Regions from separate parts of the Streptococcus sp. 27098_8_69 genome, predicted to be linked through region 2. Evidence: predicted binding sites of a transcription regulator. Region 2 holds the regulator's gene; the other holds the start of a gene.
What was found. Region 2 encodes CtsR, which represses protease genes until heat stress. Its sites were predicted from a motif close to TTGGTCAAAAAAGGTCAAANA; they were not measured.

Region 1 (12,084 bases), on a different contig from region 2:
CTTTCTTATTTTCAAGCTCATGAAAAAGAGGGCCACTCGGACTCAAACTCGCTCTCTCATTTCAAAGCTCGTGAAAAAAAGACCCGTCGGGGTCTTAATTCGCTTTCTTGTTTTCATGCTCATGAAAAAGAGGTCCACCCGGACCTCAACTCGCTTTCACATTTCTATGCTCGTGAAAAAAAGACCCACTCGGGGTCTTAATTCGCTTTCTTATTTTCAAGCTCATGAAAAAGAGGTCCCCCGGACCTCAACTCGCTTTCACATTTCTATGCTCGTGAAAAAAAGACCCGTCGGGGTCTTTTCTTTAATCTTCGTTTACGAAAGGCATCAAAGCCATTACGCGAGCGCGTTTGATAGCTGTTGTTACTTTACGTTGGTTTTTAGCTGAAGTTCCTGTTACACGACGAGGAAGGATTTTCCCACGTTCTGAAACGAAACGGCTAAGAAGCTCAGTATCTTTGTAATCAACATATTCAATTTTGTTTGCTGCGATGTAATCAACTTTTTTACGGCGTTTGAATCCGCCACGACGTTGTTGAGCCATGTTTTTTTCTCCTTTATAGTATTAATTGTCCATTAGAATGGTAAATCATCATCTGAAATATCCAAAGGATTCGTTGTTCCGAATGGATTTTCATCACGTGAAAAGTCAGGCACTGATTGAGTAGGTGCTGAATAGTTTGAACTTGGTGCAGAATAAGCTCCACCAGTATGTCCTTCACGCACACTACGGCTTTCCAACATTTGGAAATTCTCAGCCACGACTTCCGTCACGTAGACACGTTGTCCTTGCTGGTTATCGTAACTACGAGTCTGAATACGACCTGTCACCCCGATAAGTGAGCCTTTTTTAGCCCAGTTAGCAAGGTTCTCAGCCTGTTGACGCCACATAACGACATTGATAAAATCAGCCTCACGTTCGCCATTTTGACTCTTAAATGTACGGTTTACTGCAAGAGTAAAAGTCGCAACTGCTACATTTGATGGGGTATAACGCAACTCAGCGTCACGAGTCATACGCCCTACAAGTACAACATTGTTAATCATAATCTACCTTCTTACGCGTCAGTTTTGACGATCATGTGACGAAGAATGTCAGCGTTGATTTTTGAAAGACGGTCAAACTCTTTAAGAGCTGCATCATCGTTTGCTTCAACGTTAACGATGTGGTAAAGTCCTTCGCGGAAATCTTGGATTTCGTATGCAAGACGACGTTTTTCCCATGTTTTTGATTCAACAACAGTTGCACCGTTGTCAGTCAAGATAGAGTCAAAACGTGCTACCAAAGCGTTTTTCGCTTCTTCTTCAATGTTTGGACGAATGATATAAAGAATTTCGTATTTAGCCATTGATATGTTCCTCCTTTTGGTCTAATGACCCCAAGACATTGCAAGGGGTAAGTGAGGTTTGCTCACAATAAATTATTATACTAGAAAAAAATTTTTTTAGCAAGTAAAAACTGCTTCTATTTTATTTTTTACAGTTTTTTTGCTAAAGTTTGTGTAATTTCTTCAACCTGAATATTCTCAGATTCAAATTTCTGTTTAAAGTTAGCTAGATCAACCGTTCCCTCAATTTGAACTTCGATAACAATCTTACCATCTTTACGTGGAATATTAACAGTATGAGAAATATTTAGATTTTCCTCAACGATTAAAGAAACAATCTTACCAAGTACCCCAACTTCATTTTCTGTGATAAAACGAACACGGATTCCCTCTTCGCCATAACCAGAAATTTCAAGAAATGCTCTGAATACATCACGGTCAGTAATGACACCATAGACTTGTCCATTATCGATAACTGGCAAGATTCCAATCTTATTTTTCAGCATAAGGTAGGTTGCATCTTCCAAACTTGCATAACCTGAGACAGTTACAACATCACGAATCATGACGTCCTTTACTTTTGTTTTATTGAGCAAGTAATTCATCTCGAAAATTGAAAGACTCGTTGCTTTTGACGGACTGGTTTCAGCAATTGTTCCTTCTGTTACTAGACCAACTAATTTATCATTTTCAATAACAGGAAGACGATGCAAACCTTGTTCGCGCATCAAGTCTGCTGCATGTGCTACAGTCGTATCTGGGCTAATATATACGACCTTTCGTGTCATAAAATCTTTAACTGCCATAGGAACTCTCCTTTATGTTTATAGCTTTATTATACACTTTTTACGAAAATCAATCAAACGCTTTCATCTCTTTTTCAAGATTCTGAAAACTCTGAAATACTATAAAAAGAGCCCTAGATTAGAGCCCTCAATCTTATGATTATGTAATTTGTTTGGTAATCTTTCCCGCGCACTAACACAATCCACTGGTTCTGATGATTGCCAAGCAATCTCTATCCGCCGACTAAAAAGGTCCCACGGACTAATGTGGATTGCTGGCGCAATCCTTATTCGCAACCTAAACTAGTCTCCCAGACTATGCGAAGATTACTACGTAATCCTTATCCGCCGACTAAAAAGGTCCCCCAGACCTTTTTAGCCACCTAGATATGCTTTTCTGACTTCGTCTGATGCTGCGAGTTCTTTACCTGTTCCTGATAGGACAATCTTTCCTGTTTCAAGAACATAGCCTCGATCTGCGATGGCAAGTGCCTTATTGGCATTTTGCTCGATCAAAAGAACAGTTGTACCTTGTTTTTGAATATCTTGGATGATATCAAAAATTTCTTGGATGAAAATTGGAGCAAGTCCCATTGATGGTTCATCTAAGAGAAGAAGTTTAGGTGTTGACATAAGCGCACGTCCCATAGCAAGCATCTGCTGTTCACCACCTGATAGGGTAGCTGCATCCTGGTTTTTACGTTCTTCTAAACGCGGGAAACGTGAAAATACTTTTTTCAGATTTGCTTGATTTTCTTCACGATTTTTCTTAAGGAAGGCTCCCATTTCCAAGTTTTCCATAACTGTCAAACCAGGGAAGACGTGACGTCCTTCTGGTACTTGAGAAAGTCCTGATGCCACAATTTTTTGTGCGGGCATCTTTTGGATTTCTTGTCCTAAAAATTCAATCCGACCAGAACTTGGACGAACAAGGCCTGATAAGGTACGAAGGATGGTTGTTTTACCAGCACCGTTTGCACCGATAAGGGAAACAACTTCTCCTTCATTTACTTCAAAGCTCACATCACGTACAGCTTGAATCATACCATAGTGTACTGAGAGGTTTTCAACTTTTAACATAGACATTAGGCTTCACCTCCTAGATAAGCTTCGATAACACGTTTATTACTCTTGATTTCATCTGGTGTCCCGTGTGCAATCAAACGACCGTACTCAAGAACATAGATACGCTCCGTAACTTCCATAACCAAGTTCATATCATGTTCAATCAGCATGATAGTAATCTTGAATTCATCCTTGATGCGACGAATCAATTCAGTCAATTCTGCAGTTTCTTGTGGATTCATACCCGCTGCAGGCTCATCCAAGAAGAGGATTTTAGGTTCTGTAGCAAGAGCACGAACAATCTCTAAGCGACGTTGTTGACCATAGGCTAAATTTTTAGCTAGAGTTTCAGCATCTCCATCCAAATCAAAGATTTTGAGTAATTCTAAGGCTTTAGCTTTCAATTCTTTTTCATTCTTATAAAAAGCTGGTAAGCGCAAGAAACTTGCAAAAACATGTTGTTTATGATGATTACTAAATGCAATCAGAACGTTATCCAAAACTGTCAAGTCCTTGAAAAGGCGGATATTTTGGAAGGTACGCCCTAAACCAAGAGAAGCGATTTTATAGGGTTGCTTGCCATTTAACAAGTGACCATCCAAGGTTACTGTCCCTTCGCTTGGTTCATAAACACCTGTCAACAAGTTGAAGAGGGTTGTTTTCCCAGCACCATTCGGCCCAATCAAACCAACAAGTTCACCTTCGTTCAATTCAAGAGTGACATCCCCAACGGCTGTCAGACCACCAAAATGTTTGGTTAAATTTTTCACTTCAAGTAATGCCATTAGTTTTGTCCCTCCTTCTTACCTCTTTTAAAGAGACGTGATAGGCTCAATTCCCAAGTCCCAAGAAGACCACCTGGTCTGAAGATCATAACGAGTACTAAGGCCAAAGCATAGATAATCATACGAACGCTGGCTACGTCTTGAAGGAGCATGTTCAAGATTCCAAGCACGATTGCCGCAACAATTGCCCCTGTAATGGAACCTAAACCACCGAACACAACGATAATCAAGACATTGATAGAGTTGATAAACGTATAATCTTTTGGTACGACTGATCCAATAAATCCTGACTGAAGAGTACCTGCGATACTTGCAGTAACAGCACCAAAAACAAAAGCAATGATTTTAATTTTTGTAGTATTTACCCCTACTGACTCAGCAGCAATCTCATCTTCACGAACTGATAAGGTTAAACGTCCGATAGGACTGCGAAGGAAATTAAGAGTGGCAATCGTTGTAATCACAGCAAAGAAATATACCATTTGCCAGGTTGTAAAGTTAGGAATCCCCAAAATACCAGCAGCACCGTTTGTAAGGCTTCCACCATTAATAATGAAGATACGAATAATTTCAGCAACACCAAGTGTCGCAACCGCGAGATAATCCCCTTTCAAACGTAGGGTAGGAATTCCAACGATCAAGGCAACCAAACCAGCAATAATGGCACCGAGCAACATAGCTCCAAAGAATGCACCATAGGTTGGAGATTTTGATCCGATAATGGCTGCTGCATAGGCACCAATAGCCATAAATCCAGCATGTCCAAGTGAAAACTGACCAGAGAACCCAACGATTAGGTTAAGACCTACTGCTAGAATAATATTGATACCGATTTGTTCAATAATCTGAATATGGAAAAGGTTCAAGACTCCTACTGAAACCAATAGGCTAATCAAACCATATCCAAGCAACAAAAGGAATAACCATAGAATATTAACTTTTAAATTTTCTTTCATTGTTTACACCTTCTCTTTCACATTCTTACCGAGGATACCAGCTGGACGAACAATCAAGATTAAGAGCAAGATTCCATACACGATGGCATCACGGAAATCTGACATTCCGAAGGCGGTAGCAAATGTCTCCAAAAGACCAATAACAAAGCCACCCAGAGCTGCACCAGGGATGATTCCGATACCACCAAGAACGGCAGCCACAAATGATTTAATACCTGGAGTCATTCCCATCAATGGTTCAAGAGAGTTATAGTAAAGTGCAATCAAGACACCCGCTGCACCAGCTAGAGCTGAACCCAATGCAAAGGTAAAACTGATTGTACGGTTCACGTTAATCCCCATCAGCTGAGCAGCATCACTATCTACAGAAACGGCACGCATGGCTTTCCCCATTTTGGTTTTTTGCACGATGAGTTGTAGAAGAACCATCAAAACAAGTGAGACAGTCAAAATCAACAATTGAATATTTGTTAGACTAATTGGTCCCAAGTCATAACGAACTGTTTGGATTGCTTGAGGGAAGGCACGTGTATTGGCGCCTACCAGATAGACCATCCCATACTCCAGTAAGAAGGAAACCCCGATGGCTGTAATCAATACAGAGATACGAGTTGAATGACGTAATGGACGATAAGCAAGAAACTCAATGATAACACCGAGAATTGCCGTTCCGATCATCGATAAGATCAAGGCTACAAAGAAATTTAATTGCAAGGAATTAATCAAGAAATAACCCATGAAAGCACCCATCATATAAATATCACCGTGGGCAAAGTTAATGAGCTTGATAATTCCATAAACCATAGTATAACCTAGGGCTAGCAGCGCATAGACACTCCCCAAGATTAGACCATTGACAAGTTGTTGAAGCATATGGTTCACTCTTTCTAAGTTTTATTTTTTAGGATTTTTATAAAAAATAATCCTTTCATAAACACCGAAACAGGGAGTGAGTAAAAGCTCATTCCCCATTTCCTGTATCTATAATTATGGTTTTACGACTTCTGCCGCTTCTACTTTACCATTATTCATGGTCATCATGAAGGCTGTTTTCACAGTGTTGTGATCTGCATCAAAGCTTGTTTGACCTGTAACACCTTCAAAGTTTTGTGTTTTAGCAAGATTGTTCTTGATATCAACTGAAGTTTTTGCACCTTTTGCTGCATTAGCTACAAGGTAAACTGAGTCATAAGCAAGAGCTGCAAATGTTGAAGGATCTTCGTTGTATTTTGCACGGTAAGCTTCAAGGAAGGCTTTTGCTTTTGCTGAAACCTCTACAGTAGTTGAGAAACCTGAGATGAAGTAGATATTTGATGCGCGTTCAGCTGTTGCTTGTTGAACAAACTCTGCACCGTTGAATCCATCACCACCAATGATTGGTTTATCAATTCCCATACCACGAGCTTGGTTTACAATCTTACCAGCTTCTGTGTAGTAACCTGGCAATACGATTGCATCAAAGTCTTTATCTTTGATTTTTGTCAAAGCTGCTTGGAAGTCAGTGTCACCTGATACAAACGTTTCATCTGCTACGATTTCGCCTGAGAATGAATCACGGAATGATTTTGCAATTCCTTTAGCGTAGTCGCTTGAGTTATCAGTATACAAGACAACTTTCTTAGCGTTCAACTTGTTTGTAACATAGTTAGAAATAATTTTCCCTTGGAAGCTATCTTGGAATGTTCCGATGAAAAGGAAATCTTGACCTTTTGTCAAACCATCTTGAGTAGCACTTGGAGAAATCAATGGAACCCCAGCTTGTGTAGCATTTGCTACTGCTGCTGCAGTTGCACCTGAAGTTGCAGGTCCTACGATTGCTGCTACTTTAGATTGAGTCACAAGGTTTGTTGAAACTGAAGCAGCTTCAGCAGTTTCAGATTTGTTATCTTTGTCTACTACTTCGATCTGTTTTCCATCGATACCACCTGCTGCGTTGATTTCATCAACTGCAAGTTGAGCACCCTTTTGCTCAGATGTACCGTAAGATGCTACAGCACCAGTTTCTTCAAAGTTGAAACCGATTTTAACGACTTTCTCATCCACTGGGTTACCAGTCGAATTTGAAGCTCCTGTCTTCACTTCTCCACAAGCTGCTAAAACAGCTACACTTGCAAGAGCTACAAGTGATAAGGCAAATTTTTTCTTCATGTTTTTGTCTCCTTATTTCTTAAATAAATAGCATGTTAAGAATATACCGAATTATCAGAAAATTGTCAACACATTTATCTAAATTTTTACATGATAACGTTTTCGTTATTTCTGTAGAGACTACCAACAAAGGGAGTTTCCAATTCTTGGATATGACATCGTCGCACTTTTTTGATAAATCTCTCTTTTCCTAAACGGCTAACCAGTTCTTCCACTTCTTCTGTTGGGACATACAGTTGCAGATAACGGTGTTTTTTAGAGTGGTAACAAATATCACCATAATGATCGAGTTTTTTTGCATCACGATTATAGTATAGGTAGATAATCAGACCAGACCGATTCTCTTTTTGAAACATATTACAACTTCCTTCTAATAATCTTCTTACTATTATATCAAAAAAAGCAAACTCAGTCGAGTTTGCTTCAAAAGATTAATTCAAAGAATTATTAGCCATGATTTCATCAATAAAACCATATTCAAGTGTTTCTTGAGCGCTCATCCAGTAATCACGTTCAGCATCTGCATGGATTTGCTCAACTGATTTACCAGAATTATCTGCAAGAATTTGCTCCAAAGTCTTACGAGTTTTAAGCAAGTGTTCAGCAGCAATGGCCATATCTGTTTGCTGTGTACCACCACCTGTACCACCCATCGGTTGGTGAATCATGTATTCTGCATTCGGGAGCATGAAACGTTTGCCCTTTGCTCCACTTGAGGCAATAATTGTTCCCATTGAAGCAGCCATCCCCATAACAATGGTTTGGACATCTGCCTTGATAAAGTTCATAGTATCAACGATTGCCAAACCAGCTGATACAGAACCACCTGGAGTATTCACATAAAGGTAAATATCTTTTGTACTATCTTGGGCATCCAAGAAAAGCAATTGGGCGATAACTGAGTTTGCCATATTGTCTTCGACTGGTCCAGTCAACATGATGATACGATCTTTTAAAAGACGTGAGTAAATGTCATATGAACGTTCTCCACGACTTGTTTGTTCAATAACTACAGGAATCATTCAGTTCTCCTTCTGATTTCAATTTTTCTTAGTCAAACGACTCAATACAGGTCTATTATATCTTTTTGGTCAAAAAAGGTCAAATTTTTGCTCTATTCTAAAGACAGACACAAAAATTCAACCTCCTTTCGAGACTAAAACCAATGAACAGTTTTAGTTTATGCTTAGAATTTTACTTAGTACCGAACAAGCGGTCACCTGCATCTCCAAGACCTGGAACGATATAGCCATGTTCGTTCAAGCGTTCATCCAAAGCTGCTGTAAAGATTTCTACATCTGGGTGAGCTTCTTGAAGAGCTTTTACACCTTCTGGAGCAGATACAAGGCAGACAAATTTGATGTTTGATGCTCCACGTTTTTTGAGGGAATCAACAGCCAAGATTGCAGAACCACCTGTTGCAAGCATAGGGTCAACCACAAAAATTTGACGTTGGTCGATATCTTCAGGTAATTTAACCAAGTATTCTACTGGTTGAAGAGTTTCTTCGTCACGGTACATACCAATATGTCCAACTTTGGCTGCTGGAACCAAGCTCAATAGCCCATCGACCATCCCGATACCTGCACGCAAGATTGGAACAATTGCCAATTTTTTACCAGCCAATTGTTTTTGAACTGTTTTTGTGATAGGTGTTTCGATTTCAACGTCTTCAAGCGGAAGATCACGAAGTACTTCATATCCCATCAACATAGCAATTTCATCTACTAATTCACGAAAAGCTTTTGTAGAAGTGTCTGTACGACGCAAGATTGACAATTTGTGTTGAATGAGTGGATGATTAATGACTTCAAGTTTTCCCATTTTCTGAATTCCTTCTTTCAATTTATTCTTCTTATTATACCAAAAAATGGTCTAAAAATCCTTCTAAACCATCTTTTTTTTTAAATTTTTAAATCAAGTTAGCTTCTTGAAGAGCTGCTTGTACTGTCTCAAGTGGTAAATGGGTCAACTCGGTCCCTTTTTCACGATAGAGATACTGGGCGTAGTCGTCCATACGGTACTGGTTAATATAAACGACACGTTCACAACCTACCTGAAGTAATTGCTTGGTGCAGTTGAGACAAGGAAAATGAGTAACGTAAGCTGTAAATCCTTTTGGAACGCCACGTTCGGCTCCTTGTAAAATAGCATTCACCTCAGCATGAAGAGTGCGGACACAGTGGCCCTCAATCACCAAACAGTCATGGTCAATACAATGCTCCGTTCCTGATACAGAGCCATTATAACCTGTTGAAATAACCTTATTATCCTTGACTAAAACAGCTCCTACCTTAGCGCGTTTACAAGTTGAACGATTGGCAATCAATAGGGCTTGAGCAGCAAAATACTCATCCCAAGCCAGTCTTTTTTCTGTCATAACTTCTCTCCTCCTGATCTATTTTTTGAAAAATGGTAGGCGTAAATCTGCGATTTTTTCAGCAGGAACTTTCATCCCATCCTTGATCCATTTAAGCAAAACTGATACGATGGCAGAACTCCAAAAAGAATGCAGGTAAGAGCTGACTCCTTTTGATTTTCCATAGTATTTTTCTAAAAACTCTTGCATGGCTTGCACAAAGATTTTTTCCAAGTGGTAGTCCAAGGCAAGCTGAATAACCTTGGCTTCTTTTCTGGCTTTACGAAAGAGATGAACCCAAACCAGATAGAGATCCGTTTTGACATCATAATGACTCAGCTGCTCCATGATATTATGGACACTGCGTTTAAAGACGCTTTCTAAAATCTCTTCTTTGGAGTCATAGTTTCGATAAAAGGCTGCACGGGAGACCCCAGCTCGTTTTACTAATTCGGAAATGCTAATCTTTGTCAACTCCTTTTTCTCCAAAAGTTGCAAAAGAGCTGTTTCGATAGCTTCTCTGGTCAGTAAATTGGATTCTTTGTTTGTTTTTCTGAGATTTTCAAGTGAATTTTCAGAAATTCTTCGTTCGGCCATAACACTTCCTTTCTACTTGTGACAACAGAGTGACGAGACTTTTGTTTTAAGATTTTTCATGATATAATTGTAAAAAAAGACAGAACCTTTGTCAATGTATAAGTGATAAAGATGGAGAATTTCTATGGCTTGGAAGATTGTAGCTGATTCTGGTTGTGATTATCGTCAACTGGCAAATCCAGCAATTGATACTGAATTTATCAGTGTTCCCTTAACCATTCAAGTAGCTGATCAAGTCTTTATTGACGATGCTAGTCTTGATATTGACAAAATGATGGAAACCATGTATGCAACTTCTGAAGCTTCAAAATCAGCTTGTCCTAGCCCTGATGATTACTTGCGAGCATTTGAAGGTGCCAAACATATTTTTGTAGTGACCATTACCGGAACTCTTTCTGGTAGTCAAAACAGCGCTCAATTAGCTAAGAACCTCTATCTCGAAGAACATCCTGATACTCAGATTCATGTTATTGACAGCTTGTCTGCTGGTGGGGAAGTTGATCTAATCGTAGAGAAAATCAATGATTTGATTGACCAAGGACTTTCTTTTGAAGAAGTGGTTAAAGCTATTACTGCTTACCAAGAAAAAACTAAGTTACTATTCGTCCTCGCTAAGGTTGATAACCTCGTTAAGAATGGTCGCTTGAGTAAGCTGATCGGTACAGTCGTTGGTCTCCTTAATATTCGTATGGTCGGGGAAGCAAGTGAAACTGGAACCTTGGAACTCCTACAAAAGGCTCGTGGTGCTAAGAAGTCCCTCCAAGCTGCTTATGAAGAGTTAATCAAGGCTGGCTACACTGGTGGGCGTATCGTCATGGCTCACCGCAGTAATGATAAATTCTGCCAACAACTCTCAGAACTCTTGCGTGAAAAATTCCCACAAGCTGAAATCAAGATTATCCCAACCTCTGGACTCTGCAGTTTTTATGCAGAAGAAGGTGGACTCCTCATGGGATATGAAATTGACTAATAAATCAAACAGGAGATGACTTATCATCTCTTGTTTTTTTATGGTACAATACTTTTATGAAACATTTTGACACTATTGTAATTGGGGGAGGCCCGGCTGGTATGATGGCTACCATTTCCAGTAGCTTTTATGGGCAGAAAACCCTCCTCATTGAAAAAAATCGAAAACTTGGAAAAAAATTAGCGGGTACTGGTGGTGGTCGCTGCAATGTGACCAACAATGGAACTCTAGATGACCTATTAGCTGGCATCCCTGGAAATGGCCGCTTTCTATACAGTGTCTTTTCCCAGTTTGATAACCATGATATCATCAACTTTTTTACTGAAAATGGCGTAAAACTCAAGGTCGAAGACCATGGCCGCGTCTTTCCAGCCAGTGACAAATCTCGGACCATTATCGAAGCACTGGAAAAGAAAATTATTGAACTTGGTGGGCAGGTTGCTACTCAAACAGAGATTGTTTCTGTTAAAAAAATAGACGACCAGTTTGTCCTTAAGTCCGCAGACCAGACTTTCACTTGTGATAAACTCATCGTCACAACTGGTGGAAAATCCTATCCTTCTACTGGCTCTACTGGTTTTGGTCACGAAATCGCCCGCCATTTCAAACACACTATTACCGAACTCGAAGCTGCTGAAAGCCCATTGTTGACTGATTTCCCGCATAAGGCCTTGCAGGGAATTTCCCTAGACGATGTAACCCTAAGCTATGGTAAGCACGTCATCACTCATGATTTGCTCTTTACCCACTTTGGTTTGTCAGGACCTGCTGCACTACGCATGTCTAGCTTTGTCAAGGGTGGGGAAGTCCTTTCACTAGATGTCTTGCCACAACTTTCAGAAGGTGACTTAGTAGACTTTCTAGAAGAAAACCGTGAGAAATCCTTGAAAAATGCCTTAAAAGCCTTGCTCCCTGAACGCTTGGCAGAATTTTTTGTCCAAGGATATCCTGAAAAAGTCAAACAGCTAACTGAAAGAGAACGCGACCAACTTGTCCAGTCCATCAAGGCACTTAAAATCCCTGTGACTGGAAAGATGTCGCTAGCAAAATCTTTTGTAACTAAAGGGGGGGTTAGTCTCAAGGGAATCAAT
Region 2 (12,084 bases):
TAGCAATATAGTATGCCATAATCAAAAACAAATTGAAGCTGACAATCCAGATAGACCATTCATGGAGAAAATGCATAGATACAGCCAAACTAATTGCCCCCAAAACGAAACTCCCTACAACAATACCATAGTTCAAGGCTTGACGACGATATTCTTGAACATCTCCTTTTCCTCTAACGATGCGATACAAAGCAGTCAACATCTTTCGGTAATTTCCAGAGGTCATAAAAATGACATAGGGATGATCTTCAATCAAACTACCCGTAAATGTTAGCATCATCATGCCTGTTCCAAAAGCAATAAAAGGAACTTCTAATAGAGGAAAGCGGGAAAAGAAGGGAAGAACAAGGGTCCCGATAAATAAGGGAAGTAGCATCTTAACCCGCCAATAGGCTGTTTTGCGATATTCTTTCACGTGTAAGGCAAAAAGAAATCCTAGGGAAAAGAATATAATAGAACAGAATCTCAACATAGTATTGATGACATGTGAATCGTGCCAATCTGATATTAGCAGGAGAATGTTCCCTGTCTGTGTTGCCACCAAACTATGGTACTGGATGTGACAGAATACATCCAAAGAACCACCGATAAAACCAAGGAACACTCCCATGAGTCGTGTGTTTTGAGGTAAAATTAATTTATCTGGCATTGATTCATCACTCGTTTCCCTTTGATTTTTTCATTATACCACTTTCTCTGAAAGAAACTAAGTGAAAAACGGTCAGTTCAGGTAGACATGATTACATATATTCCTAAGTTAGTCTCATCTCTGAAGTTCATTTATGACGTCTTATCAACTTCAAATGCTGTAGGTACTCATCAACTAAACTATTTTTAAACAAATTATGTCAGTACTGAAGTCTATGGCTTAATCAAAGTAACACTTGAAACAGTACCATCTGCACCTGTTGTAATTTGGATGACTTTTCCACCACCTACTTCAGCATTGTATTTCCCATCATCAAGGGTATAAGAATAGCTTTGAATAGAGTAGTTTTCTTTCTTGCCATCAGCAGATTCTACTGTAAATTGACCACCTGATGAAACAGTGATAGTTTCACCATTCGCACCCTTCCAATTTCCAGCCGCAGCCGAAAAATCTTTGTCCACCATAGTCAAGACACCTTTATAACGTTTGTTATGTTCTGCCTGCTTGTCTTGAAGTTTGCGATCAGTTGCTGGATCATAAGCTGACTGATTCTGTTTTGCTTGTGTTCCTTGTTGATTGGATGGGGCTTGAGAAGGGGTTTGCTTAGCAGAAGGTTCTTGATTTTGTTTTGTTTCTGGTGCTGGTGTTGCTTGCGATTGATTAGCAGTAGTTGTTGACTGATCAGAAGATGATGATTTAGCTTTTTCTGATGAAGTTGAACTTGAGGACTTCTGAGTTTTGTTCTCTTTACTTGAAGAACTGGCCTTAGAACTAGAAGATGCTTGTGTTGTCTTGCTAGAACTATCACTTGTGGTATTTTCTTTCTTATTACCACAAGCCCCCAATAGCAATGTTGAAGCGAGTACAGTTGCGGCCATTAATTTGATAGAAGTTTTATTTTTCATCTTATGCTCCTTTGTAACATTTTTGAAATGTTAAGAAATATTTTTGTAACATTATTGTAATATTTGTTTTTAAATCTGTCAACTATTTATCTAAAATTTTTTAGAATTATTTTTTAGTACATTTATTTCCTTATCCCTCCTATATCTTTTATTCGTAAAGAATTAAAAAAAACAGGAAAATTTTTCCTACTAAAAATACTATATTTTACAAGCGTAATCGCTTGCATTTTTTTCTTGAAGGGCTATAATAAAATTGAAATAGGATATTGGAGGTGTAGGTCTATGTCAAGCAAATATTACAAATATCTTCCTTGGATGATTTTAGGTGCTTTCTCTTCTTATGGGGGTGCTACTCATTACGCTCAAACAACATTTGATTTGTTCTACTTAACCACAATCTTCATGATTGTTTATGTGGCTCTAATGTACTTACACGAACACTATTTAAAATATAAATACAAAGATTTATTCATTCGTTTTATGAGTAATCCTAAAAAAGATGAACATCTTTAAAAAAAATAATAACAAAAAGAGGCTGGGAAGAATCCCGACCTCGATTTTTTATGAATCATAAACCTTTGACACGATAGCTGACTTGGCTTGTGACACAAACTTTATTTTCTCTATTCTCAAACTTGAACCCAGCCATCGTTTGTTAAAACTTCTCAGGACTGAGACTAGGAAATCGAGACTTGATCTATCGATTTCTGTCCCCAATCTTTTTATTTTAATCGATAGGTTTTTCTTGGTTTCTTTTTAGGCACTCGTTTGAGCCCGACTTCTTCTACATATTCTCCGTATTTTACGAGAAAGTTATTGCTGACGATTGGTCGTCCTGGGTTGATGAGATTGACCAATTCGGTCCCTTCATAGACAGTGAACTCCTCCTCTAGCAGATAGAGGAAGGTCGGATTCCAGTCAAGACGCCCTTGGATTCGTTTAATAGACTCTTGGATAATGGCATAATGGTCAAAGGCGAAGGCGTGCTCCTCCAACTCTAGTCCCTCTAGGAAGCACTTGCCCGTCTGAAAATCAACATCGACAAAAACCACATCCTTGGCATCATCTCCAGCTTGAACGAGTTCGAGTGCTCGACTAGGTAGATACACCAAGTGGGCGATAGTAACCGTCCAGCCCCGCGGATCACGGCCTGGTGTAGACACTGTCATCAACTGCTCGATTTTTTCCAAAGGAAGGTCGAGGTTAACCTCTTCTCGCACCTCACGCTGGCAAGCATGCCTTGCATCTTCACTCTTATCCATAAAACCACCGACCAAAGCCAAACAGTTTTGATAAGGATGGGCCTTACGACGGATTAGCAAGAGTTTGATTTTCCCTTCCACAAAGCAATAAGCTACCATATCCACCGTCACGCTTGGTTTTTCATACTGAGGAAGATCCTGTTTGCAGTACCAGTCTAAAAATTCCTTCTCAGTCGCATGAATTTCAAAATATTCTCTTTCTGTCATTCCATCCGGGATTATCCTTTCAGTCATCTTATCCCTCCTTGACAGCTTTTGTCCATTGGTACCAACCGACTAAACTATTGATGGTATAAACCCAGTACATACCTTGGATATGGATATTTTCACCCCACCAGAGGTAAATACTAAAGAGATTGGTTGCAATCCAGAAAATCCATTGCTCACGGTAAAGACGTGTCATCAAGAGCTGACCAACACCATTGGTCGCATCGGTAACACTGTCACGGAAAGGACGAGCACTATGGATACTTTGGTAGGCAAAGCCCATGCCAATCCAGATGATAGCAGTCAAAGCCAAATATTTGAGCCAATCAATCATACCAAGTTTCTTAGCTTCAAAGTGAGACTCCTCTGGTTTTCCTTGCTCATTGATACGATTAGACAACCAAGTATAGAGGCCAATAGGCTGCATGACAAAGAAATAAACTGTTGTCAAAACTTCTCCGTAGAAAGTAGCATTCATAGCTAGGACCAAATAGATAGCAGAGTTAATAGCTCCAAAAAGGTAGTTGCTTGCCCGACCTTCAGCTACCAAGATAACGCAGACAATCCCTGTCCAAGAGGCCAAGAGACCAACCCAGTCATGACTTTCCGTGTTTTGTGTAAACTCCAGAATAAGAGGGACACTTGATAAAGCAATCAAATAAAGCCACTGGAAAAGACTGCGTCCCACAAAGAGGTCTTTCCAAAGCAAACGCATAACTCCTGCAAAACCAATTTTACGAGCTTCTGCGTGAACATTTTTAAAGTTTGCGATAAATCGAGTGATTTTTTTAGTTATTTTTTTCATTTTCTTCTCCTAATCTGCTTGGTAAATGGCATCGATAGCTACTTTTGCTGCTTCATAATTTCCTAGATAATCATCAGCTAGATAAACATGAGGGATAGTAGCTAGATATTGCTCCCTCATCATATCCAAATGCTGAGAAAAACTATGACGGATATGGTCTTCTGCCATGGTCATGTCTCGAAAACCATCATTAACATAAGAGCCAACAGGTTGCACAAAGAGGATTAAATCCCACTTTTCCTTGGCTAAGATGGAAACGAATAGATTATCAAAGGTCTCTACGGACAAGTCCCCCTGCTCTTCAGTTTCCATGTAGTAATCGTAGTAGCCCTTGGTTACCAATGAGTTGGTGTCTGCAATGACTAAGCCTCGATTGGCATTGCTATCGATTAACTTGGAAGTTTGGTCATATTGCCCCAAAAGAAGGTAATAATAATCTTTTGGGGTAAGCTCATCATCGCGGACATTATTTTTTATCTGATACTCACGAGCATATTCCAGACTGACTGGCGCATCATAGAAGCGAGCTAAATCCTTGGCTAGAGTTGTTTTACCATTACTAGCACTTCCCATAATCAACACTTTTTTCGTAAACTGACGGCGGAAAGGTTGAGCGATATATTTCCAATATTTACTTGGGTTTTCTCGAATCATGGTAGCCGAAATTCCAAATTTTCTTTCCTGTAGAACAGTCTCAAAACCACGTTTTGACAATTCTTGTTGGTATTCGGACTCTCCTACAAAAAAGATAAGCTCCTGTCCAGTCTGGTCATAGGAAATGGCCTGTAACATCTGATCCAACCACTCCTGCCAGCCCATTGGATAACGTGGAATATTGGTTTCGTCAAGTTTACAAACAGAGGTCAACTCATCATCTCGAAAAGCTTCACGAATATAGCGAAATCTCTTTTGTAGTGTAAGTCCCACCTGTTCACCACGATCTCCCTTATAACCTGAAACTACCACCCATACAGCATCACATTGACGTTTTGCTCTTTGGATTAAATCAATATGCCCTTGATGTAAGGGAGCAAAGGTGCCAAAAACCACCGCTATACTCTTTTTCATATCTGTTCAACCTTTTTATAAATTTTTATATTTTATATCATACTCTGTCTTCTTCTGTTTGTCAATGCTTTTTTATTATTTTTTATAAAAACATTGCTGCATGATAAGAATTTTTTACTTGATATGCAAAACCGGATCAGGAGAATTCTGTTTTGAAATCCTTAAAATAAATGCACAATCCAAGTAGCTATTTGGGCAACAACTTTTCAAAAAAGAGGCTGAAACAATCTGTTTCAACCTCACATTTTTAAACAATCTCAAATTTTAATTGACCAGCTTTAACACCAATTTTCAGAGTCTTGCCAGCTTCCAATTCACCTTTAAGGAGAAGCTCTGCTAGTTTGTCTTCTACTTCTGTTTGCAGAGTTCTGCGCAGTGGACGAGCCCCCATCTCTGGATCATAGCCTTGCTGAGCTAGAAGTTTAAGGGCAGATGCTTGGAGTTTCAAGTCAATTCCTTTTTCTGCTAGGCTTGCAATCAATGGTTTGACCATAATCTTAACTACTTCCTGCATATCTTGACTTGACAAGCTATGGAAGACTACCTTCTCATCAATACGGTTGATAAACTCTGGACGATAAGCCTTTTTCAGCTCCTCAAACATACGTTTTTCCATATTTTCTTGGTCAAAACGAATATCCTTAGCTCCAAATCCAACTGTTTTATCATCACGAAGGGCTGTTGCACCAAGGTTTGACGTCATGATAATAATGGTATTTGAGAAATCAACCTTGCGACCTTTACTATCTGTCAGAACCCCGTCGTCCAAGACTTGTAAGAGGACATTAAAGATGTCTGGGTGCGCCTTTTCTACTTCGTCAAAGAGAAGTACTGAGTACGGTTTATTGCGAACCTTCTCGGTCAACTCTCCACCTTCTTCGTAACCTACATAACCTGGAGGAGCTCCGTTAAGACGGCTGGCTGCGAATTTCTCCATATACTCACTCATATCAAAGCGGATAAGAGCTGATTCGTCATCAAAGAGGACTTCTGCCAAGGCCTTGGCCAACTCGGTCTTACCAACACCTGTCGGTCCTAGGAACATAAAGGATCCAATTGGACGTTTATGACTACGAATACCAGATTGGTTACGGCGAATAGCACGACTGATACTAGATACAGCCTGTTCCTGTCCGATCACACGTTTATGCAGTTCAGCTTCAAGGTTGAGATACTTCTTGGCATCCGTTTGTGTCAATTTTTGCACAGGAATTCCTGATAAGCGACTCAAGGTAGTCAAAATATCAGATTCTTCTACTACATCTTTATAAACAGGTACTTCCTGCTCTTTTGCAATGAGTTGAGCTGCTTGCTTCCATTTTCTATCCATCAAGGCCTTATCAGCTGGTGTTAAACCTGACTCTTCTTGTTTAGCGTGTTTCGATTTATTTTGCACTGTTGCTGCCGCTTCATCCAAAAGATCGATTGCTGAGTCTGGCAAATGACGACTCGTCAAATAACGATGTGCCATTTTGACAGCTGTTTCGACTGCATCGTCTGTAATTTGGACATGGTGGTGTTTCTCATAGGTTGCTTTCAAGCCCTGCAAAATAGCCATACTATCTGCTAAACTTGGCTCCTCAATCATCACCTTTGCAAAGCGACGAGAAAGGGCTGCGTCTTTTTCGATGTGCTTTTGATACTCTTCCTGAGTAGTCGCACCGACAGTTCTCAGAGTTCCACGCGCCAAGGCAGGTTTTAGGATATTGGCCGCATCCAAGGTCGAATCAATCCCACTTCCTGAACCCATAATGGTATGAAGCTCATCGATAAAGAGGATGACCTTGCCATCTTCCTCGATATCTTTGATGATATTGTTCATACGTTCTTCAAAGTCTCCACGGAAACGAGTTCCCGCAACCACATTCATCAAATCAAGCTCTAAAACTCGCATTTTAGCCATCTCAGTTGGTACATCTCCGTTGGCAATACGTTGCGCAAGGCCAAGTGCCAACGCTGTTTTACCCACACCTGCATCTCCAACTAAAACTGGATTGTTTTTAGTTTTACGGCTCAAGATTTGAATCATACGAGAGATTTCTTGGTCACGCCCGATGACTGGTTCCAATTTACCTGAGCGAGCTTGCTCTGTAAGATCATGCGTATAATCTTCCAAACCTCCACTTGGTGTCTGAGGCATGCCCATCATATTAGCCATAGAATTTTGCTTGTCCGCTACCGTACGATGGCGTTGACGAAGGGCCTTCAAATCATCTCTAGTCCAACCAGCACGCGCTTCAAGACTACGACGAAGTCCAGCAATCTTGACCTGATCCTTCTGATCTTCGTAAGAAAATCCCGCTTTTTCTAGAATACGAGTAGCCAAGGCATTGCCATCATGTAAGATAGCATAAAGCACGTGCTCTGTTCCTAAAATCTTGGCATGCACCACAGAAGCTACATGCTCTGCTTCCAACAACAATACCTTCAAACGGTGTGAAAAAGGCAACTCCTGATAATTTTCCTTATCGCTATACTTTGTTTCAGTCAGCTCTACAGCAACTTCCTCCAGACGATCAATCTCATAGGGAAATTCATTTAAAGTCGCCCCAGCTACACTGTAACTATGATTGGCCATAGCAATCAATAGGTGCCAAGACTCTAGGTATTCTGCCCCAAAATGACTTGCGACCAGAAAGGCACTGTCTATACATTCTTTCAATGCTTTTGAATATTTCATTTAGTTCTATTTTCCTTTTCTATCTACCTCTTGTAATAACTGCCGGAGCATATTGGCACGGATAAGATTGGCATCCTCACCTAAAACCCGGTCTGTCGCCATCGCTAGTAATAGATTCATCTCCTGACGAGTCACTAAATCCTGTTCAAACAAGAGTCTTAAAACATCTTCAAAGATAACTAGGCTGACTTCTTCGCCCACCGAATACAGTAAATCGCGGAGCATTTCATGGTGGTTTGAGAATTCAATCCGTCCTATACGAATGTAGCCACCACCACCACGCTTACTTTCAACCAAGTATCCCCTGCTTTCTGTAAAACGAGTCTTAATCACATAGTTAATCTGACTAGGAACAACCTGGAAAGTATCTGCCAACTGACTCCGTTGCAACTCCACAATACCAGATTGATCTAAAATTGCCTTGATGTAGGCCTCAATATGATCTGATGTATTTTTAAGTCTCATAACAAACCCACCTCTCTTTAAACCTTGACTATCTTTGACTATTATACCGAAATTTTTTCATTTTTAAAAGAAAAAGGGGCTGGTAATGAATAATCCTCACCAACTCCCTATCTTTCTAATTATTTAAGCCTAATTCTGCCAAGATTTGACGTTTGTAGGCAATCTTTTGGACTTCCTTGTCCTCGTCTTCAGACCAATCTAGTTTAATTTCAGCAACAATCTGCCCCGGGCGATTTTTCAAGATATAAATCCGATCACTAAGGTTAAGGGCTTCCCCGATACTATGCGTAATGATGAGTGTCGTCAGGCCTAGCTGTTTATGAATATCAAGATACCAGGTATGAAGTTCCATTTTGGTCATCTCATCCAAGGCACTAAAGGCCTCATCTAAAAGAAAGAGCTTGTGCCCAAAAAGGTAAGTGCGGAGTAAGGCCACACGCTGGCGCATTCCACCACTAAGCTCATGAGGATACTTATCCCGTACAGCCGTCAACTGAAAGGTAGCAAGGATTTCGTCTGCACGGGCAATGGCTTCCTCCTTATCGACCTTTTGAATCAAGAGGGGCAGGATGATATTGCCAAGAACGGTCTTGTGTTCCAAAAGTAGATCCTTTTGTAGCATATAACTCACGCGCCCCTTGGGATTTTCCTCTCCGTCAAGTACAATTCGCCCTGACTGGACTTCTAAAATGCCTGCAATCAGGTTAAAGAGGGTAGTCTTTCCTACACCACTAGGTCCCAGGATAGAGACCACTTCACCTGAAGTCACTTGCAGGTTAATATCCTCTAAGATCTTTTCATCATCGTAGGCATAGCTTACGTGTTCTAGTCTAATTTCTGTCATTATTTTACAAATTCGTTGGTAAATCCTTTATCAGTCAAGTCTTCCTTGAGGATTCCATTTTCCTTATCCCATTTGTAGAAGGTATTCCAACGGTCAGCATCAAATTGTCCCCATTTGTCCTTGTCGCTTGCGTATTCTTTTGACAAGTATTTCTGAGATTCGATAACAAAGTCACGTTTATCCTTAAGCTCTGGAGCATTCTTGATGAGGATATCTGCAGCTTCTTCTGGGTGCTCCATAGCGTATTGGTAGCCTTTTTTGATGGCTTGGATGACTTTGCGAGCTTCTTCCTTGTTGTCTTTCAGATAGTCGTTGTTAGCGATGATAACAGGTGAGTAGTAGTCAAACTCTTTTACATAGTCTTTCAAATACATAAAGTTTGCATCCACACCTTGAGATTTGGCAAGGATTCCATCCCAACCGTAGTAAATCCAGGCAGCATCAAAAACGCCATTGGCAATCGGAGTGATAGAGTTTGAGTCGTTGTTTGGTACTTTTTCGACCTTCTCAAAGTCTCCGCCTTGAGATTCTACCAAGGTTTTCAGCATAGCAAGCTCAGTTGGATCATTCCAGGTTCCGTATTTCTTACCAACCAAGTCTTTTGGACTGTTGATATTGTCAGACTTACGAGAGATAATTCCTGATGTATTATGTTCTACAATCGCTGCAACGGCAGTAATACCTGCACCTTTTTCTAACTTCTTAGCCATGTAATCTTGGAAATACACTGCAAATGGTGCCTTACCATTGATAACCAAGTCAGAAGAACTTTCTTCTGGTGGCAATTTCAAATCAACATCCACTCCAGCTTCCTTGAAATACCCTTTTTCTTTGGCTACATAAAGTCCTGTATGGTTGGTATTTGGTGTCCAATCTAGGATAAAGTCAATTTTTTTGAGTTCTGCTTCTTTGTTATCCTTAGAAGCAGTTCCTTGGCCACAAGCCACAAGCACGACAGCCACAAGAGCTGTTACAATCGTTAAAAACACTTTCCATGTTTTCTTCATTTTTATTTCCTCTTTTCTTTTTCCAAAACGCTCTATTTTAAGTACGTTTCCATTTAATCACATATTTTTCACTAATATCAACCAACTTCATACCCAAAAGGCTGATCAGCGATACCAGAATAATAATCGCAAACATGGTATCATACTGAAACAGTTTCTTGGACTGAATCATGTAGACACCTAGTCCTTCAAAGCCTCCCAACCACTCGGATACCACTGTTGTGATAAAGGCGTAGGAGACACTGACCCTCAAACCTGCATAAAAGTAAGGCAGGCTGACCGGGATTTTAAAATGCCACAGGATTTGCCAAGGATTGGCTCGCATCAGACTAAACAAGGTCAGCATATCCTTGTCACAATGCCTAAAACCATCCAAAATGCTGACGATGATAGGGAAGGTTGTCGTCAAGATAATCAAGACAATCTTGGGCAAGATTCCGTAACCTAGCCACAAGACCAGTATAGGGGCTATGGCAATGGTTGGTATGGTCTGGACAACTACCATCATGGGGTAAATTAAATCATTTAGCCAGCCCAGACTATCCATAAGGACAGCCATGATACAGGCTATCAAGACTCCCAACACTAGACCTAACAAGGCTACTTTCAAGGTTGCCCAGCTATGGTACCAGAGAAATTCTCTATCACGAACAAAAGAATGGAGGATTTCAAGTGGTGTCGGCAAGATAAACTTTGGTAGGAGTTTTAACAATCCCGCTAACTGCCAAAGAGACAAGATACCCAAAAATCCTAGCATACTAATTTGCCGTCTCATTATACTTTTCAAGTTTCTCATCGATACTTAAAATCTCTCCTATATTTATTTTCACATTGGCAAAAACATTGTCTGCCTCTTGACCCGCTACTTCTAGTGCTTCTTTGAGAATGCGCATGAGTTGATCAAAATCTCCCTCTAAAACTGTTTCAAAGGGTGTCACCACCATGGACACTCCTTGAGCCTGCAGATAAGCAATGACTTGATCAATAAGGGCTATGCGGTCAATCCCTTGTGACAGGGGTAAGACTTGTAAAGCAATGCTTGCTTTCATTAAAACCTCCTTCTAAGTTACAGTTTTTCTTTGTAAAAAAAGAAAAAACCTCTTTCATATATGAAAAAGGTGCAAAATTAGGCCAAGTATTCGTTCCCTACGCTGGCATTACCCAGATCAGGTGCGGTCGAAGTTTAACACTTCCTCTCAGACTGTACACAGACTCCCATATATTATATGGACATATGATAACGCAAAATAAACAAGATGTCAAGGAAACTGCTTACAGAAAAAGAGACGGCAAAACTTCTCTTTCTCTAATTATACAGATGAACTAGCTCTTTCGATTAAAGCATAGGGGCGAATAACTGAGCTACTTCTTTGATTAATGTTTGATACCAGGTAGGCTTGATTGTTCCAGAAAAAATTTCTTGCGACTCTTCAAAAATTTCTTCAAAGTCCTTACGAATATCTACAATCGATGGTGTTTCATATAATAAAACTGCATTTTCATAGTGGTGAACTAAGCTTCGATAATCAAGATTTATGGTTCCAACAACCGCAAATCGATCATCAACAATCATTTGCTTACTATGGATAAAACCAGGAGTATACTCGTAGATACGTACACCAGCAGACAAAAGATCAGGATAAGAACCTCGAGTTACTAACTGTATGAGCTTTTTATCTGGGATAAATGGAGTTATAATTCTCACATCTACGCCTCGCATAGCAGCATTTTTGATATCCTCTGTCAAATCATAATCAATAATGAGATAAGGCGTGGTGATATAGACAAAATCTTCCGCTTGATTAATCAGGTTTTGATAGACGATTTTACCCACCTTCATTCTATAGATAGGCTTGGGTCCACTTCCATATGGGATACATAGACCGCTACCTGGTCGTGTCTGATTTTCCAAATGATACTGATCAAAATCACTGATTTCTCCACGGTTGATATACCAGTTCATTAGAAATAGTCTTGTAAAGGCTTGAGTCGCCGGACCATCGATCCGAATTCCACTATCCTTCCAATGTCCAAAACGTTCAATCTGATTGATGTATTCGTCTGCAAGATTAATGCCACCAGTATAGGAAATCTGCCCATCAATGACTAATATTTTTCGGTGGTCACGGTTATTATAGGCCACCGTCATACGAGGAATCACCTTATTAAACTTATGAGCATCGATCCCTTTA

Region 1: the regulator CtsR is predicted to act here: its motif matches at 8,155-8,175, upstream of clpP (ATP-dependent Clp protease proteolytic subunit ClpP).

The regions. Positions count from the first base shown of each region.
Region 1 covers NZ_JAPVZO010000010.1:65,265-77,348, reverse strand. The annotation lists partial or broken gene O3658_RS05175 (hypothetical protein) at 1-201, shown strand, start outside; gene rpsR (30S ribosomal protein S18) at 305-544, opposite strand; gene ssbA (single-stranded DNA-binding protein SsbA) at 577-1,047, opposite strand; gene rpsF (30S ribosomal protein S6) at 1,059-1,349, opposite strand; gene O3658_RS05155 (CBS domain-containing protein) at 1,478-2,134, opposite strand; gene O3658_RS05150 (ABC transporter ATP-binding protein) at 2,489-3,199, opposite strand; gene O3658_RS05145 (ABC transporter ATP-binding protein) at 3,199-3,963, opposite strand; gene O3658_RS05140 (branched-chain amino acid ABC transporter permease) at 3,963-4,919, opposite strand; gene O3658_RS05135 (branched-chain amino acid ABC transporter permease) at 4,923-5,792, opposite strand; gene O3658_RS05130 (ABC transporter substrate-binding protein) at 5,907-7,067, opposite strand; gene O3658_RS05125 (YlbG family protein) at 7,154-7,423, opposite strand; gene clpP (ATP-dependent Clp protease proteolytic subunit ClpP) at 7,499-8,089, opposite strand; gene upp (uracil phosphoribosyltransferase) at 8,262-8,891, opposite strand; gene O3658_RS05110 (deaminase) at 8,980-9,447, opposite strand; gene O3658_RS05105 (TetR/AcrR family transcriptional regulator) at 9,466-10,023, opposite strand; gene O3658_RS05100 (DegV family protein) at 10,148-10,993, shown strand; gene O3658_RS05095 (NAD(P)/FAD-dependent oxidoreductase) at 11,050-12,084, shown strand, end outside.
Region 2 covers NZ_JAPVZO010000014.1:44,022-56,105, forward strand. The annotation lists gene O3658_RS06325 (YoaK family protein) at 1-649, opposite strand, end outside; gene O3658_RS06330 (hypothetical protein) at 862-1,554, opposite strand; gene O3658_RS06335 (hypothetical protein) at 1,837-2,067, shown strand; gene O3658_RS06340 (NUDIX domain-containing protein) at 2,277-3,050, opposite strand; gene pnuC (nicotinamide riboside transporter PnuC) at 3,052-3,828, opposite strand; gene O3658_RS06350 (AAA family ATPase) at 3,838-4,896, opposite strand; gene O3658_RS06355 (ATP-dependent Clp protease ATP-binding subunit) at 5,144-7,576, opposite strand; gene O3658_RS06360 (CtsR family transcriptional regulator) at 7,583-8,041, opposite strand; gene O3658_RS06365 (ABC transporter ATP-binding protein) at 8,157-8,885, opposite strand; gene O3658_RS06370 (ABC transporter substrate-binding protein) at 8,885-9,892, opposite strand; gene O3658_RS06375 (ABC transporter permease) at 9,930-10,688, opposite strand; gene O3658_RS06380 (MTH1187 family thiamine-binding protein) at 10,651-10,941, opposite strand; TPP riboswitch at 11,019-11,121, opposite strand; gene cls (cardiolipin synthase) at 11,229-12,084, opposite strand, start outside.